Regions from separate parts of the Streptomyces sp. NPDC051320 genome, predicted to be linked through region 2. Evidence: riboswitches for the same ligand, from Rfam matches in the RefSeq annotation. Region 2 holds a riboswitch; each other region holds the start of a gene.

Region 1 (5,304 bases), on a different contig from region 2:
GGCTGATCTTCCGCACCCGGGCCACCGCCCTCGAGCTGGATACGCTGCCCACCAAGCGGGTCTACGCAGGCGCCCCGCCCCGCCCGGACGGCGTGTACGACCTGCTCGTCGACGGCCGCCTCATCGAACAGGCCTGCGTCGCCGGCGGCAACACCCTGACCATCGACATGACCACCGGAAAGACCGAGACCCGGCCCGGCCCGGTCGGCACCCTGCGCTTCACCGGGCTGTCCGACGACATGAAGGACGTCGAGATCTGGCTGCCGCACAACGAGACCACCGAACTCGTCGCCCTGCGCACCGACGCCCCCGTCGAGCCCGCACCGCCGGGGAACCGCCGGGTGTGGCTGCACCACGGCAGCTCGATCAGCCACGGCTCCGACGCCGCGAGTCCCACCACCACCTGGCCCGCGCTCGCCGCCTCCCTCGGCGGCGTGGACCTGGTGAACCTGGGCCTGGGCGGCAGCGCTCTGCTCGACCCGTTCACCGCCCGAGCCATGCGCGACACCGCTGCGGATCTGATCAGCGTCAAGATCGGCATCAACCTGGTCAACGCCGACCTGATGCGCCTTCGCGCCTTCGGCCCAGCCGTCCACGGCTTCCTCGACACCATCCGGGACGGGCACCCGACCGCACCCTTGCTGGTCGTTTCGCCCATCTTCTGCCCGATCCACGAGGACACCCCCGGGCCGGCCGCACCGGACTTCAGCAACCTCGGCGACGGAAGGCTTCAGTTCAAGGCCATGGGCGATCCGGCGGAACGCGCGAGCGGGAAGTTGACGCTCAACGTCATCCGGGCCGAGCTGGCCCGGATCGTGGCACAGCGGGCGGGGGAGGACCCGAACCTCTACTACCTCGACGGTCGGGACCTCTACGGCGAAACGGACTCCGCCGACCTGCCGCTGCCCGACCAGCTCCACCCGGACGCCGCCACACATCGCTGCATCGGCGAACGCTTCGCCGCTTTGGCCTTCGCCCGCGGCGGCTCGTTCAGCCGACGGTCCGGCGGCGCAGTCTGAGGGGCGCGTAGACGACGAGCGCACCGAGGAACGCCGCGTAGTAGGCGAGGTCGGCACCGTGCAGTGCGGCAGCCACCGGGCCCGTGTAGAGGCCGGTGTTCATGAACGGAACCGCTGCGGCGAAGGCGGCGCAGAAGGCCACCAGTGCCGCCCGGCCGGACGGGGAACGATTGCTCCCGGTGGTCAGGCCCACCGGCGCACCCGTCCGCGCCCGGGCGAGCCAGTCCACCAGCACGACGGCCACGAAGCCCGGAATCCAGTAGCCGACGAACAACAGCACGTTCTGGAACCGGGCCGCGGTGTCGGCGGCATGCATCCACAGCACCAGCGGGAAGCCGAGTACGGCGGCGATAACCGCCGCGAGCGGACGCGGGACGCGCAAGCCGATGGTCTGCAGAGCGAGCGAGCCGCTGTAGTCGTTCATCGCATTGCTGCACAGGGCGGCGAGCGCCACGGCCAACAGCCCCAGTCCGCCGAGTACACCGCCACCCAGCAACGCGTCGACACCCCGCGCGGTCTGGTCCGTAAAGACCGACGCCCCCCACAGACCGAGCGTCTGCACGGCGACGAAGGACACACTGACGCCGAGCAGCGTGTACCAGAACATCCGCGGGCGGGACGTGCTGCGCGGCAGGTAACGGCTGAAATCGCTGGCGTACGGCGCCCACGACAGCGCCAGACTCAGAGCGATCGTGCTGGTCAGGACGAACGCACCAACACGGTCGGCCCCATGGACGCTGCCGGCGGCCGCGGGGTGGGCGCTGTGCGGGAGCCTGACGGCCAGGGCGATGAACGCGGCAGCGAGCACGAAGGTCATCAGCTTCTGCAGCCGGTGAATGGCCTCGTATCCCAGCACACCGAGCGCCCCCTGCCCCACCATCATCACCAGCACACCCAGCCAGAACGGCCAGCCGCAGAGACGGGCCAGTGCGTCCCCGCCGAACAGTCCGATCAGCGCGTCCCAGGCCACCGAGGACAGCCACTGCAGTAGCCCCGGCACCGCCACGGACCGGCCGAACGCGAGCCGGGCCAGCGGGAGTTGACCCGCGCCGGTCCGACTTCCCCAGGTACCGAGGTACGCGGTGGGAACAGCACCGACGAGGGTGCCCAGCACCACGGCAAGCAGCGCGGTGGGCAAGTCCAGGCCGAGCGCGATTCCCACGGTGCCGGTGAACACACCGGTCATGGTCAGATTCGGAGCGAACCATACGGTGAACAGCCGCCCAGGACCGCCATAGCGATGGTGCTCCGGCACCGGCGTGATACCGCGCGCCTCGACACGCAGGTCGCCGGGCGCGGCAGGCATCCGGCCGTCGAAGACGGAGCGCGAGCCGGTGTCCGGCGTGCCGCTGGGAGCAGGTGGAAATGACATGTCTGACATCCCTCCGCCAGTGCTAACTGGTTCAGGTTCGGCGGGTGTGATCTCAGCCCCTGGGCGGGGCACCCCGTGTCCGGTACGCCGGTCAGGCTAACGTGCCGCGCCAAGACCTCTGCGCGGAGGGTGTGTCTCGTGCGCCCGTGGTGGGCTGGGGCGCTATGCCCGGGCGAGGGCAACGCCGGACGCGATAAGGGCAGTTGGGAACCGAAGTGGGTCTGCGTCAGGCGTTGACGACCATGTTCGGGGATCCTATGGTCTCCTCGTCCGAAGTTACGTTCATTGTTCGATATAACGAACGCTGAGTGTGCGAGGAGACCGCCGTGAGCCGCATCGACGAACCAACCCCCGCCCCCACCCGGAACCTCGGCCCGCTGGGCAGACGGCATTTCATCGCGACCGCCGCCACCGGCGCCGCGGCCGCGATGCTCACTGCAAACAGCGCCGGTACAGCGCAGGCGAGTGCCTCCCGTGCCGACGTCCACGCCCGGCCCGCACCGGCGAGCGACAGCACCAGCCACCCGTTCCCGCTCGACGCCGTGACCCTGCTCCCGAGCGCCTTCCGCGACAATCAGTCGCGTAACACCGCCTATCTCCACTTCGTGGACATCGACCGGTTGCTGCACACCTTCCGCCGCAACGTCGGCCTGGCGAGCAGCGCACAGCCATGCGGCGGATGGGAGGCCCCGGACGTCGAACTGCGTGGCCACAGCACCGGCCATCTGCTCTCCGGCCTCGCCCTCACCTACGCCAACACGGGGGACCGGGCGCTGCGCGACAAGGGCCGCGAGCTGGTCGCCGCGCTCGCCGAATGCCAGGCCGCGTCCCCGCAGGCCGGATACGGCACCGGGTACCTGTCGGCGTTCCCGGAGAGCTTCTTCGACCGCCTCGAGGCCGGAACCGGCGTCTGGGCGCCGTACTACACGATCCACAAGATCATGGCGGGTCTCCTCGAGCAGTACCGCTCCGCGGGCAGTGAGCAGGCCCTCGATGTCGTGCTGCGCCAGGCCGCCTGGGTGGACGCGCGTACGGCCGAACTCAGCTACCAGCACATGCAGCAGGTGCTGGAAACCGAGTTCGGTGGCATGAATGACGTGCTCGCCGACCTGTACACGGTCACCGGCGACGCGACGTGGCTGAAGGTCGCCGAGCGGTTCACCCATGCCGCCGTCTTCGATCCGCTCGCGAAGAACGACGACCGGCTCGCCGGACTGCACGCCAACACCCAGATACCGAAGATGGTCGGTGCGATGCGGCTCTGGGAGGAAGGGCTGAGCGACCGGTACCGCACCATCGCCGAGAACTTCTGGCAGATCGTCACGGACCACCACACGTATGTCATCGGCGGCAACAGTAATGGCGAGGCGTTCCACGAACCGGACGCCATCGCCTCTCAGCTGTCCAACACCTGCTGCGAGAACTGCAACAGCTACAACATGCTCAAGCTCACCCGGCTGATGCACTTCCGCGCACCCGAGCGGACCGATCTGCTCGACTACTACGAGCGCACTCTGTTCAATCAGATGCTCGGAGAACAGGACCCGGACTCCGCGCACGGCTTCAATATCTATTACACCGGCCTGGTACCGGGAGCCTTCAAGCAGCAGCCGTCTTTCATGGGCACCGACCCGAACGCCTACTCCACGGACTACGACAACTTCTCCTGCGACCACGGCACCGGCATGGAGACCCAGGCGAAGTTCGCGGACACCATCTACACGCACGGCGCCAACACCCTGTTCGTCAACCTCTTCGTCCCCTCCGAGGTGAAGTGGCGGGAGAAGGACATCACCTGGCGACAGACCACCGACTTTCCGGACCGGTCCTCCGTCGCCCTCACCGTTGCCGCCGGGAATGCGAAACACGAACTGCGTATCCGTATCCCGTCCTGGGCCTCCGGCGCGCGCGTCACGTTGAACAACCGCCCGCTCCGGGACCGTCCGCAGCCCGGCAGTTGGCTGGTACTGAACCGCCCATGGCAGACCGGCGACCGGGTGGGGGTCTCCCTGCCGATGCGACTGGCCATCGAGCCGACACCGGACGACCCGGACGTACAAGCCGTGCGGTTCGGTCCGGTGGTGCTCGCCGGTGCCTACGGAGACCGCGCCGCGATGCGCATGCCGCGCCTCGACACGCAGTCCGTGCAGAAGCAGGGCACCGGTGCGGTGCGGTTCACCGCGCGGGCCGGCGGCGACACCGTCACCCTGCTTCCTGTCGCGCGCATGCATCACCAGCACTACAACGTCTACTGGCTGACCGGTGAACCACCGCAGCCTCCGCCGGCGTTCGCCGCCTGGCACCGCTTCGATGAGTCCTCGGGCACCACCGCCGCAGACGCCACCGGCAACGGCAAGGCCGCGCAACTGGTGGACGGCGCCTCCTGGGCCGCCGGGAAGATCGGTGGATCCGTCGCTCTGGACGGCTCGGGCGAACACGTACGGCTCGCGGAGGACGTCCTGGCGGGAGCGTCCGCGTACTCCCTTGCGACCTGGGTCCGGCTCAACGGCCGGCCGCAAGCCTGGAGCCGGATCTTCGACATCGGTACCGGCGTCACGGCCAACATGTTCGTGACCCCGCGCAGCGACGCGGAAACCCTGCGATTCGCGATCACCGTCGCAGGAGGGGGAGCCGAGCAGCGCATCGACGCCGATCCACTGCCGACGGACGAATGGGTCCACCTAGCGGTGACGTACGGTAACGGGACAGCGGTGCTGTACGTGAACGGCCGGGAGGTGGGGCGCAACGAGGAGGTCACCGCCCAGCCGGACTGGTTCGGCAACCACATCCGTGCTGCCTACATCGGCAAGTCCCAGTACCCCGACCCGTATCTCAAGGCCGCCGTCGACGACTTCCGTGTGTACGGCAAGACGCTGACGGCAGCCGAGATCGCGGCCCTCGCCCAGAGCTGAC
Region 2 (5,304 bases):
CAAAAGGCGGGTGTCCCGGCCCTACGGAGCATCGGGGGATGCACATGAACAGCGCTTCGCACCTGCTGATCGAGGATCGCCCGGAGTTCGAGCGCATCCTCGACCACACACTGCGTACCGCGCACGACCGTCCGGAGCTGGCAGAAGTCGGCCACCGGCTCAACACCGAACAGTTGCGCACCATGGTGCTGAACGCGGATGTCCTGATCACCACGGCGGCAGCAGCAGAGTACGAACACTTCGTGAAGGTGCGCGCGGAACTGCGTACGCCCGCCACGGCTTCGGCGCGCGCCTCCGTCCTCGCTCCGGTGACCGGTCAACCGACCAGCACGACCGGTGCGGGGCTCGCGGCCGTCATCGCGGTCCTGGCGCCCGTTCTCGCAGGCGCCGCTGCCGCGATATTCCTGCTGGTCGGCTACCTGCTCAAAGCTCTTGATCCACCACCGGAATTCGCCGACACCATGCTCACGGCGGGCTGGTTCTTCGGTGCGCTCACCGCGGCTGCCATCCTGGTCGCGGCGATCGGCCTGCTTCTCGCGGCTCTTCGCAACGGCTCGACCGAACTGCATGCCGACGAAGAGGACGGCGACGGCGGACTCTCCGACGAAGTCGCCCGCGCCCGGGATGCCTGGCGCCACGCTCTGCTGGAACGGGGCATTCTGCCGTTCCTGCGCGAGGCTCTCGCCGACCCGGGCACGGATCCGGTGACTCCGGTACCGCGCCGGTCCGCGGGCCGTATGCCCGACCTCGGCTACAGCAGGCCCGACTACGCCAGTCCCGGGGACGGTGACGAACTGCAGCGCCCCAGTTTCACCAGCCCGGACTTCACCAGTCCGGACTTCGGGGGGCCCGAGCACCGGCCGGAGTGATTTCTCCGGCCGGCGTGCGGGGCGCGGACCTCCCGTGTCAGTCGGCGATCGGCAGATAGACGCGGTTGCCGCTCGCGGCGAACTCCCGGGACTTCTCCGCCATCCCCGACTCGATCTCCTCCTGACTGCCGCCGTGTTCCCGGCGGATGTCCTGAGAGATCTTCATCGAACAGAACTTCGGCCCGCACATGGAGCAGAAGTGCGCGGTCTTCGCCGGCTCGGCGGGCAGCGTCTCGTCGTGGAACTCCCGTGCGGTGTCCGGGTCGAGAGCCAGATTGAACTGGTCCTCCCACCGGAACTCGAAGCGGGCGTCCGACAACGCGTCGTCCCACTCCTGCGCGCCGGGGTGCCCCTTGGCGAGGTCCGCCGCATGAGCGGCGATCTTGTAGGTGATGACGCCGGTCTTCACGTCGTCCCGGTTGGGCAGGCCCAGGTGCTCCTTCGGCGTGACGTAGCAGAGCATCGCCGTGCCCCACCAGGCGATCATCGCGGCCCCGATGCCGGAGGTGATGTGGTCGTAGGCCGGCGCCACATCCGTGGTGAGCGGTCCCAGGGTGTAGAACGGGGCCTCCTCACAGATCTCCTGCTGGAGATCGATGTTCTCCTTGATCTTGTGCATCGGGACGTGTCCCGGGCCCTCGATCATCGTCTGGACGTCATGCCGCTTGGCGATCGTGTTGAGCTCCCCGAGCGTGCGGAGCTCAGCGAACTGCGCCTCGTCGTTGGCGTCCGCGATCGACCCGGGCCGTAGTCCGTCGCCGAGCGAGTAGGTCACGTCGTAGGAGGCGAGGATGTCGGAGAGCTCCTCGAAGTTCTCGTAGAGGAACGACTCCTTGTGGTGCGCCAGGCACCAGGCGGCCATGATCGATCCGCCGCGTGAGACGATCCCGGTCTTGCGGCGCGCGGTGAGCGGCACATACGCCAGCCGCACGCCGGCATGCACCGTCATGTAGTCGACACCCTGTTCGGCCTGCTCGATGACGGTGTCCTTGTAGATCTCCCAGGTCAGTTCCTCGGCCCGGCCGTCGACCTTCTCCAGTGCCTGGTAGAGGGGCACCGTCCCGATCGGGACCGGGGAGTTGCGCAGCACCCATTCACGGGTGGTGTGGATATTGCGTCCGGTGGACAGGTCCATGACGGTGTCGGCGCCCCACTTGGTGGCCCAGGTCATCTTGTCCACCTCTTCCTCGATGGAGGAAGTGACCGCGGAGTTACCGATGTTGGCGTTGACCTTCACCAGGAATCGCTTGCCGATGATCATCGGCTCGATCTCCGGATGGTTGACGTTGACCGGGAGCACGGCCCGGCCGGCCGCGATCTCCTCCCGGACAACCTCGGGGGAGACGTTCTCGCGGACCGCGACGTACTCCATCTCCGGGGAGATCTCCCCGCGTTTGGCGTACGCGAGCTGGCTCACCGCGCGGCCGTCGCGGCCCCGCCTGGGCTGCCGCGGCCGGCCCGGGAAGACCGCGTCGAGTCCGCGCAGATCACCGTCTCCGCCACGGAGCAGGCCACCGCGCGGCGACGTGTGCTTGAGTCCGTCGTCCTCGGGACGGACCGGGCGTCCCGCGTATTCCTCGGTGTCGCCCCGGCCGATGATCCAGCTCTCCCGCAGCGGGGCCAGCCCACGGCGTACATCCGTCTCAACGGTGGGGTCGGTGTACGGACCTGACGTGTCGTACAGCGTCACGTGCTGCCCGTTGGTGAGGTGTACCTGCCGGACCGGCACCCTGAGGTCGGCCCTCGAGCCCTCCGGGCCCGGGACATACCCCTTGTGCCAGCCGGGCTTGCGCTCGTTGCTGTCGTTGGCAGGCGTGTGTGCGTCCACTGTGGTCATCAGACCTACTCCCTACGCCGGCATTACCCGGTAACAGGTTCGGCGGTCGGCGCAGCTGCAGCGATTGCTGGTCAGCGCCCTCTCAGCCCGGTGCTCCGAGCTCCCGCGTGTGCAAAGGTGCCCCCACGCTAGCGCCCTGCCGGGCCTGCTGAACAGAGGGCCTCTCTTCTTGCGATGATCCGGCAGTGACCTCGCTCCTGGATCCGCCCGACCGGACATCCGGCCATCCCGCCGGGCACACGCACAGCCATGGCCCCGCGGCTCCGGTGTCCAAGCACCTCCGCAAGGTCATCGCGGCCGTGCTGATCCCCTTCTCCGCAGCGGTGATCGTCGGCCTCCTCGTGCTCTGGCCCGGCGGCGCGCCGCCGCACGCACGCACCGGAGTCGGCTTCGACCGGCAGACGCAGCAAGCACGAGTGGTCGCCCTCACCGCTGTGGACTGCAAGGACGTGCATGCCAGTCAGACATCGACCACCGGAGACTCCACCACCGGAGATCCCGCCACCGGCGCGGAGGCGGGCACGTCAACAGGGGAGTGCAGGAAGGCGAAGGTCGAGGTGGAGACCGGCAGGGACAAGGGCAGGATCTTCACCGAGATCGTCCAGCCGGACGCACCACGGCAACTGCACCAGGGGCAGGGAGTGGTGGTGGCGTACGCGCCCGACGCACCGCACGACCTGCAGTATTCGGTGTCCGATGTGGACCGGAAGCTCCCGATGGCCCTGCTCGCCGGGGTCTTCGCGCTGGTGGTGGTCGTGGTGGGCAGGATGCGGGGGGCGATGGCCCTGGTCGCACTGGTCGTCAGCTTCGCCGTGCTGACGCTGTTCATCCTGCCCGCCATCCTGCACGGGTCGGATCCGCTGATCGTCGCGGTGGTGGGGGCGAGCGCGATCATGCTGATCGCGCTCTACACCTGCCACGGGCTCAGCGCCCGTACCTCTGTCGCCGTCATCGGCACCCTGGTCTCGCTGTTGCTGATCGGCCTGCTCGGCTCACTGTTCACCGGGTGGGCGAGTCTGTCCGGCAATACGGACGACAGCACCGGTCTCATCCACGGCCTGTATCCGCACATCAGTATGAGCGGGCTGCTGCTGGCCGGCATCATCATCGGCTCGCTGGGCGTGCTGGACGACGTAACGGTCACGCAAACCTCAGCCGTATGGGAACTTCACCAGGCCGATCCCACCATGAGCGCCCGCGGGCTCTACCGGGCCGGTATCCGGATCGGCCGTGACCACATCGCGTCCGTGGTGAACACGCTGGTCCTGGCATACGCGGGTGCGGCGCTCCCCCTGCTGCTGATGTTCTCCATCGCGCAGAGCAGCGTGGGCACAGTGGCCAATGCCGAACTGGTGGCGCAGGAGATCGTCAGGACTCTGGTCGGCTCGATCGGCCTGGTCGCCTCCGTCCCGGTGACCACGGCGCTCGCGGCGCTCGTGGTCGCGGCCGACCGGCCGAACCGCGGTGACGCTGCTCCGGCGCGTGTGCCGCGGGGCGGTGGGGGGCACCGCCGCAGGCACTGAGGCAAGGGACAGCGGGGCGGCTCGGCCTACCCCGCGTTCTCCTCGGCCAGAATCCGGCCGAGCGCGTCGTCGAGGCTGCCGTCGAAATGGCGCAGGGTGTGTTCCTGTCCGAGGGGTACCAGCTTGTCCGTACGGTCGAGAAAGGCCACCAGCGGCGCACTGCCGGCCCGGAAGAGAGCGCGGTCGGCGCCGACCTGGAGCCGGATGTGTGTGTCGGAAAGCCCGGCAGGCTCGCTGGGCGATACGTGCACATCACCCTCACCGGTCGGGGCGTTGATGCCGTCGAGCAGCAGCTCGCGGCTGAACGTCCAGGTCACCGGGGCGTCTCCGGGCAGATGGAAGGTCATCCGGATCGCATAGGGGTCGGTGACGTCGTAGCAGAGTTCCACCGGGATACGGAAGGAGAGCTCCTCGGAGACGAGGAAGCTCATCATGACCTCTGCCTGGACCAATTCGCGCATGTCCCTACCCCGCAGTAGACGCCGTGTTGGATCACGAGATGGCCGGGACTGTGCCCCGCAACCGTCTTGACGTAATCGTGCTGTAAGCGCTAGCGGATCACAAGGAGTGATATTTCAGATACTGATAGAGAACACTAAGGAATGAAGCAGAGCTCCGACTTCACACCGTAACTGTTCGACTACTGACTGCAACTGTTCTCTCTGGTTCACAGGTATGGAAATGGCCACGGTGGCGGCAGCCGATCCCGCGGTGACCGGGATGGCCGCACAGACGGTTCCGAGGGCGTACTCCTGGTGCTCAACCACCGGCTGCATCCGCTCGACCGCGGCCAGCCGCTCCAGCAGGACGCGCCGGTCACGCACCGAATACGGGGTCAGCGGCTGCACCGGATAGCGATCCAGATGATCTTTGCGGGACGCCTCGTCGAGCTGGCTCAGCAGACACTGCCCCACCGCGTGAGCATGACCCGTTTCCCGGAAGTCCGCCCACTCCTCGACGGCGGGCGTGGCGGGGGTGTCGGCGATCGCGACAAGTTCGATTTCACCGTCGCGGTAGACCGCGAAATACACCGCGACACCCAGCGAGTCACGCCAGTAAGTCAGCGAATCCACCA
Region 3 (5,304 bases), on a different contig from region 2:
AGGACTGCTTGTGCAGCCCAAGGTTCTCGAAGATCTCGAGGGTCGCCGTGGAGTTGTTCAGCGTGATGAAGTGCATCCCCGGGACACCCTCGGAGAGCAGACTCGCACAGAACTCCGTAGCGAACTCGATGCCAATGGAGCGTACAGCGACCGGGTCGTCCTTGACCGCGAGGATCCGTTCTTTCAGCTCCGGCGGGAACTGCGCGGTGCTCAGCTGCGGAAGCCTCTCGAGCATTTTGACACTGGTGACGGGCATGACTTCGGGGATGATCGGGGTGTCGCAGCCGGCTGCGGCCACCCGGTCACGCATCCGCAGGTAGTTCGCCGGGTCGAAGAACATCTGGGTGATGGCGAAATCGGCACCGGCCCGGCACTTGTCGACGAAGTGCCGGATGTCGCTGTCCCAGTCGTCCGAGCGAGGGTGCATCTCCGGGAAGGCGGCGACGCCCACGCAGAAGTCACCGGACTCCCTGATCAGCCGGACCAGGTCGGCGGCATAGGTCACGCCTTCCGGATGCTTGATCCACTCACCCATCGGGTCGCCGGGCGGATCTCCTCGGACGGCGAGGATGTTACGGATCCCGGCGTCGGCGTACTGGCCGATGATGTTGCGCAGTTCGGCGACGGAATGATCGACCGCGGTGAGATGTGCGACCGGGGTGAGGGTGGTGTTCGAGGTGATCTGCTCGGTGGCCCGCACCGTGCCGGCCCGCGACGAGCCGCCGGCGCCGTAGGTCACCGAGACGAAACTGGGCGCCACCGCCTCGACCCGGCGCAGCGCGTTCCAGAGGTTGCGCTCGCCCTTCTCGGTTTTGGGCGCCCAGAACTCGAACGAGTACGACGTCTTGCCGGTCGCGAGCATGTCGCGCACGGTCCGTGCGTGATCGGTTCTGGTGGACGAAGTGCCGAGGGCCATACGGGCAGGTTAGTCAGGGCTTGCCACTCCCCCAACCAAGCCGGGGTTATTTGGCCGAATTGCCGGTTACTTGTCCACCCCTCGGACACTCTCGGACGGTCCCGCGTCACTCCGCTCGCGGATCCGCTTCGCGAGATCGGCGGAGGCTGCCGCCGGGTCGTCGGCCTGGGTTATCGCCCGGACGACCACCACCCGGCGTGCGCCCGCGTCCAGCACCTCGTCGAGGTTGCCCGCGTCGATCCCGCCGATCGCGAACCAGGGGCGCTCGGTGGTGAGCGCTGCCGCGTACCGCACCAGGTCGAGCCCGGGGGCGTGCCGGCCCGGCTTGGTCGGGGTCGGCCAGCAAGGACCGGTACAGAAGTAGTCCACGCCCACCTCGGCGGCTGCGGCGTCCACCTCGGACCGGGCGTGCGTGGAGCGGCCGATCAGCACGTCCTGGCCCAGCAACCGGCGGGCCGCCGGGACCGGGAGGTCGCCCTGGCCGAGGTGGAGTACGTCGGAGGCGATGGCGTGCGCGACATCGGCGCGGTCGTTCACCGCGAGCAGGGCGCCGTGCCTGCGGCAGGCGTCGGCGAAGACCTCGAGGTGTTCCAGTTCCTCGGCGGCTTCCATGCCCTTGTCACGCAACTGGACGATGTCCACGCCGTATGCCAGGACGGCGTCGAGGAACTCCGGGAGATCGCCCTGCCGCTTACGGGCGTCCGTGCACAGGTACAGCCGGGCATCGGACAGCGGTGCTGGTGCGGTGGACATCGGATGTTCCCCCCGGTCGTTGGTGCGAGCGTGCGGTGGTGCGGTGGTGCGTGCTGATCGGTGCATGCGGTGCACGGCGCCGGAGCGCCGGCGTCGTGCACCGCGAGGCGTTCGGACTGTGCTCAGAGGGCGAGCGCCTGAGCCCGGCGCTTCACCTCCGTCCCGCGATTCTCACTCAGTGCCTGCGCGGGGGTGCCCGGCAGGGTCTCGTCCGGAGTGAAGAGCCACTCGAGCATCTCTTCGTCGCTGTAGCCGTCGTCCCGCAGCAGGGTCAGCGTGCCGGACAGGCCCTTGACCACCTTGTTGCCGTCGATGAAGGCGGCAGGCACCTGGAGCACGCGGTTCTCACCCCGGCGCACGGCGATCAGCTGGCCCTCCTTGACCAGCTGACGGACACGCGTCACCTCGACACCGAGCATTTCGGCGATGTCGGGCAGGTGCAGCCAGGCGGGGACGAGAGCATCGATGTTTGCGTCAATCTCGGTCACGGCACCCAGCCTGCCATCCCGCACCGACAATCAGCACCCCGGACTACGGCGTTCAGCCCCCGGCCGGCCGTACCGACGCCTTCAGCGCAATGCCCGGATCGGCCACCCGCACCGGATCCAGCGGCGCCCCCGACTCGATCAGCCTGCGTCCCTGAGCCAGGTCCCTGGGCCGTCCCACGGCGAGCAGCGCGACCAGCCGCCCCTCACGCAGCCAGCAGACCGACCAGGCGGGAGCCGCGGAAGCACCCTCGCTCGCGCCGGGGAGTGAGTCCGGGGACGGGTCGCCACGCCGGATCAGGGTGTCGGCGGCCGGGTGGTGGCCCGCGTACTGGACGAAGCGGCCGAACTGCTCCGACCAGAAGTACGGCACCGGGTCGTAGGCCGGCGGCGCCTCGCCGACGATGTCGGCGGCCACCGTACGGGGGCCCTGAAGAGCGTTGTCCCAGTGGTGGATCAGCAGTCGCTCACCGTATCGGCGGGACGGGAAGGAGGCGCAGTCACCGACCGCGTACACCCCCGGCAGCGTGCTGCGCAGCCACGCATCGGCGGTGACCGAGCCGTCGGCGCCGAGTTCGATTCCGGAGCCGGTCAGCCAGCCGGTGGCCGGCCGCGCGCCGATACCGACGAGCACGGCCCCGGCGGTCAGCCTGCGCCCGGACTCCAGCACCACGGCGCCGGGCTCGATACGGGACACCCGGGCGTGCGTGAGCAGTTCGGCGCCACTGTCCGCGTACCAGTCGGCCATGGGCGCCGCGATTCCGGCGGGCAGCGCTCCGGCCAGGGGCTGCCCGGCCGCCTCGACGACGGTCACCGCGCAGCCGGCTTCGCGGGCGGCCGTCGCGAACTCCGCGCCGATCCAGCCCGCCCCGACGACCACCACGTCGTGCCGGGCGGCCAGGACCGCCCGCAGCCGGGTCGCATCGTCGAGGGTGCGCAGCAGATGGACGTCGGGGACGTTCTCGCTGCCGGGCAGGGTGACCGGGCGGGCGCCGGTGGCGACGACCAGGACGTCGTAGGGCACCGGGCCCTGCGTGGTGTCGAGTCGGTGGTCCGATGCCCGCAGCCCGGTCACCTCGCGCCCCAGCAGCAGGGTCACACCGAGTGCGTCGAAGTCCACGTCGAAGGCGGATCCGTCGGCCTTGCCGAGCAGCACGGCCTTGGACAGCGGCGGCCTGTCGTACGGCTGGTGCGGTTCGTCGCCGACCAGCGTGACAGCGCCGGTGAAGCCCTGGTCCCGCAGCGCGACCGCGGTCTGCACTCCGGCCATGCCCGCGCCGACGATGACGACGTGCCTCTGCTCACTCACCCGTTACCTCACTCACCCGTTGCTTCAGTCAGCCGTTGCTTCAGTCAGCCGAACACCGTCAGGACCGCGGCCCAGCGTCGGCCCCCTCGGTCCGGCCGGCACCGGGGGGCGGCCGGTCTTACTGCCGACGGAAACCTGGGGTTAGGCTGGCCAAGCTAAACCACTCGCGGGAGTCCGGGCGCACCGGGCTGAGAGGGAGGCTGCGACGGCCTCCGACCGTACGAACCTGATCCGGGTCATGCCGGCGAAGGGAGGGGCTGGACGCCCATGCACGCGGACAGAGCTCATGCAGACACGGTTCCGGACGTACTGCCGGACGTACTGATCGTCGGCGGCGGGATCATCGGTCTCGTCACCGCCTGGCGCTCGGCGCAGCGCGGGCTGCGCACCACTGTCGTCGATCCGGCACCGGGCGGCGGAGCGGCGCAGGTCGCCGCCGGCATGCTGGCCGCCGTCACCGAACTGCACTACGGCGAGCAGGTCCTGCTCGGCCTCAATCTGGAGTCCGCCCGCCGTTATCCGGCGTTCACCGCCGAGTTGGCGGAGGCTTCCGGCCAGGACCTCGGTTATCGCACCTGCGGCACGCTCGCCGTCGCGCTCGACGCCGACGATCGTGCGCACCTGCGTGAACTGCACGCCCTGCAGCAGCGCTCGGGGCTGGCCTCCGAGTGGCTCACCGGCCGCGAATGCCGGCGTCTGGAGCCGATGCTGGCGCCCGGTGTGCGCGGCGGTCTGAGGGTGGACGGCGACCACCAGATCGACCCGCGGCGGCTCGCGGCAGCCCTGGTCACGGCGTGCGAGCGGACCGGGGTGGATTTCCGGCGCGACCGCGTTTCCGAACTGACCCTGAGCGGGGGCCGGGCCACCGGGGTCGTGCTGGCGGCCGGCGGCGCGCTCGGCGCCGGCCAGGTGGTGCTGGCGGCGGGCAGCCTCAGCGGGAAGCTCGCCGGGGTACCGGACGACGTGCTGCCGCCCGTCCGCCCGGTGAAGGGCCAGGTGTTGCGGCTCACGGTGCCGAAGGCTTTCGCGCCCTTCCTCAGCCGTACGGTCCGCGCGGTGGTGCGCGGCAGCCACGTCTATCTCGTACCGCGGGAGAACGGCGAACTCGTCGTCGGCGCCACCAGCGAGGAGCTCGGCTGGGACACCACGGTCACCGCGGGCGGCGTGTACGAACTGCTGCGCGACGCGCATGAACTGGTCCCCGGCATCACCGAACTACCACTCACCGAGACCCGGGCAGGTCTGCGCCCGGCGTCCCCCGACAACGCCCCGTTGCTCGGCCCGACGGCGCTGCCCGGACTCCACCTGGCCACCGGCCACTACCGCAACGGCGTGTTGCTGACCCCGGTGACCGGCGATGTGATGGCCGAGTTCCTCACCACCGGCGAACTCCCCGCCGCGGCCGCCCCCTTCACGCCACGGCGTTTCTCACCCGCACGGCAGGAGCAGCCCGTATGACCGCCCCGAACGGTTGCGTATCGGTCTCCGTGAACGGTGCCGCGCAACGCGTCGCACCGGGCACCACCCTCGATCTGCTGGTCGCCACCGTGACCCGGGCACCGGCCGGAGTGGCCGCCGCGCTCAACGAGGCCGTGGTGCCGCGTGGCCAGTGGCCCAGCACCCCGCTCGGTGACGGCGACCGCGTCGAAATCCTCACCGCAGTCCAAGGAGGCTGACCCCGATATGGCAGACGATCTCCTGTCCATCGCCGACTGCACGTTCTCGTCCCGCCTGATCATGGGCACCGGTGGTGCGCCGAGTCTCGAGGTACTGGAGCGCTCGCTGATCGCATCGGGCACCGAACTGACCACGGTCGCGATGCGCCGCCTCGACCCCACCGT

What was found. A riboswitch is a leader RNA that binds a small molecule or an ion and turns the genes downstream of it on or off. The one in region 2 is predicted to bind thiamine pyrophosphate.
Region 1: it holds a riboswitch for thiamine pyrophosphate, as region 2 does, so the genes downstream of both, AB0M87_RS14035 (cytosine permease) here and thiC (phosphomethylpyrimidine synthase ThiC) in region 2, are expected to answer to the same signal.
Region 3: it holds a riboswitch for thiamine pyrophosphate, as region 2 does, so the genes downstream of both, thiO (glycine oxidase ThiO) here and thiC (phosphomethylpyrimidine synthase ThiC) in region 2, are expected to answer to the same signal.

Annotation. Positions count from the first base shown of each region.
Region 1 is NZ_JBFBAL010000005.1:279,392-284,695, forward strand. Features, by position in the region: gene AB0M87_RS14030 (GDSL-type esterase/lipase family protein) at 1-1,019, shown strand, start outside; gene AB0M87_RS14035 (cytosine permease) at 991-2,391, opposite strand; TPP riboswitch at 2,383-2,477, opposite strand; gene AB0M87_RS14040 (beta-L-arabinofuranosidase domain-containing protein) at 2,820-5,303, shown strand.
Region 2 is NZ_JBFBAL010000007.1:214,481-219,784, reverse strand. Features, by position in the region: gene AB0M87_RS17795 (hypothetical protein) at 39-869, shown strand; gene thiC (phosphomethylpyrimidine synthase ThiC) at 907-2,706, opposite strand; TPP riboswitch at 2,699-2,823, opposite strand; gene AB0M87_RS17785 (YibE/F family protein) at 2,892-4,229, shown strand; gene AB0M87_RS17780 (SsgA family sporulation/cell division regulator) at 4,256-4,690, opposite strand; gene AB0M87_RS17775 (helix-turn-helix domain-containing protein) at 4,805-5,304, opposite strand, start outside.
Region 3 is NZ_JBFBAL010000010.1:8,854-14,157, reverse strand. Features, by position in the region: gene metF (methylenetetrahydrofolate reductase [NAD(P)H]) at 1-916, opposite strand, end outside; gene thiE (thiamine phosphate synthase) at 983-1,669, opposite strand; gene AB0M87_RS22075 (Rv2175c family DNA-binding protein) at 1,792-2,157, opposite strand; gene AB0M87_RS22070 (FAD-dependent oxidoreductase) at 2,210-3,424, opposite strand; TPP riboswitch at 3,620-3,733, shown strand; gene thiO (glycine oxidase ThiO) at 3,731-4,921, shown strand; gene thiS (sulfur carrier protein ThiS) at 4,918-5,139, shown strand; gene AB0M87_RS22055 (thiazole synthase) at 5,147-5,304, shown strand, end outside.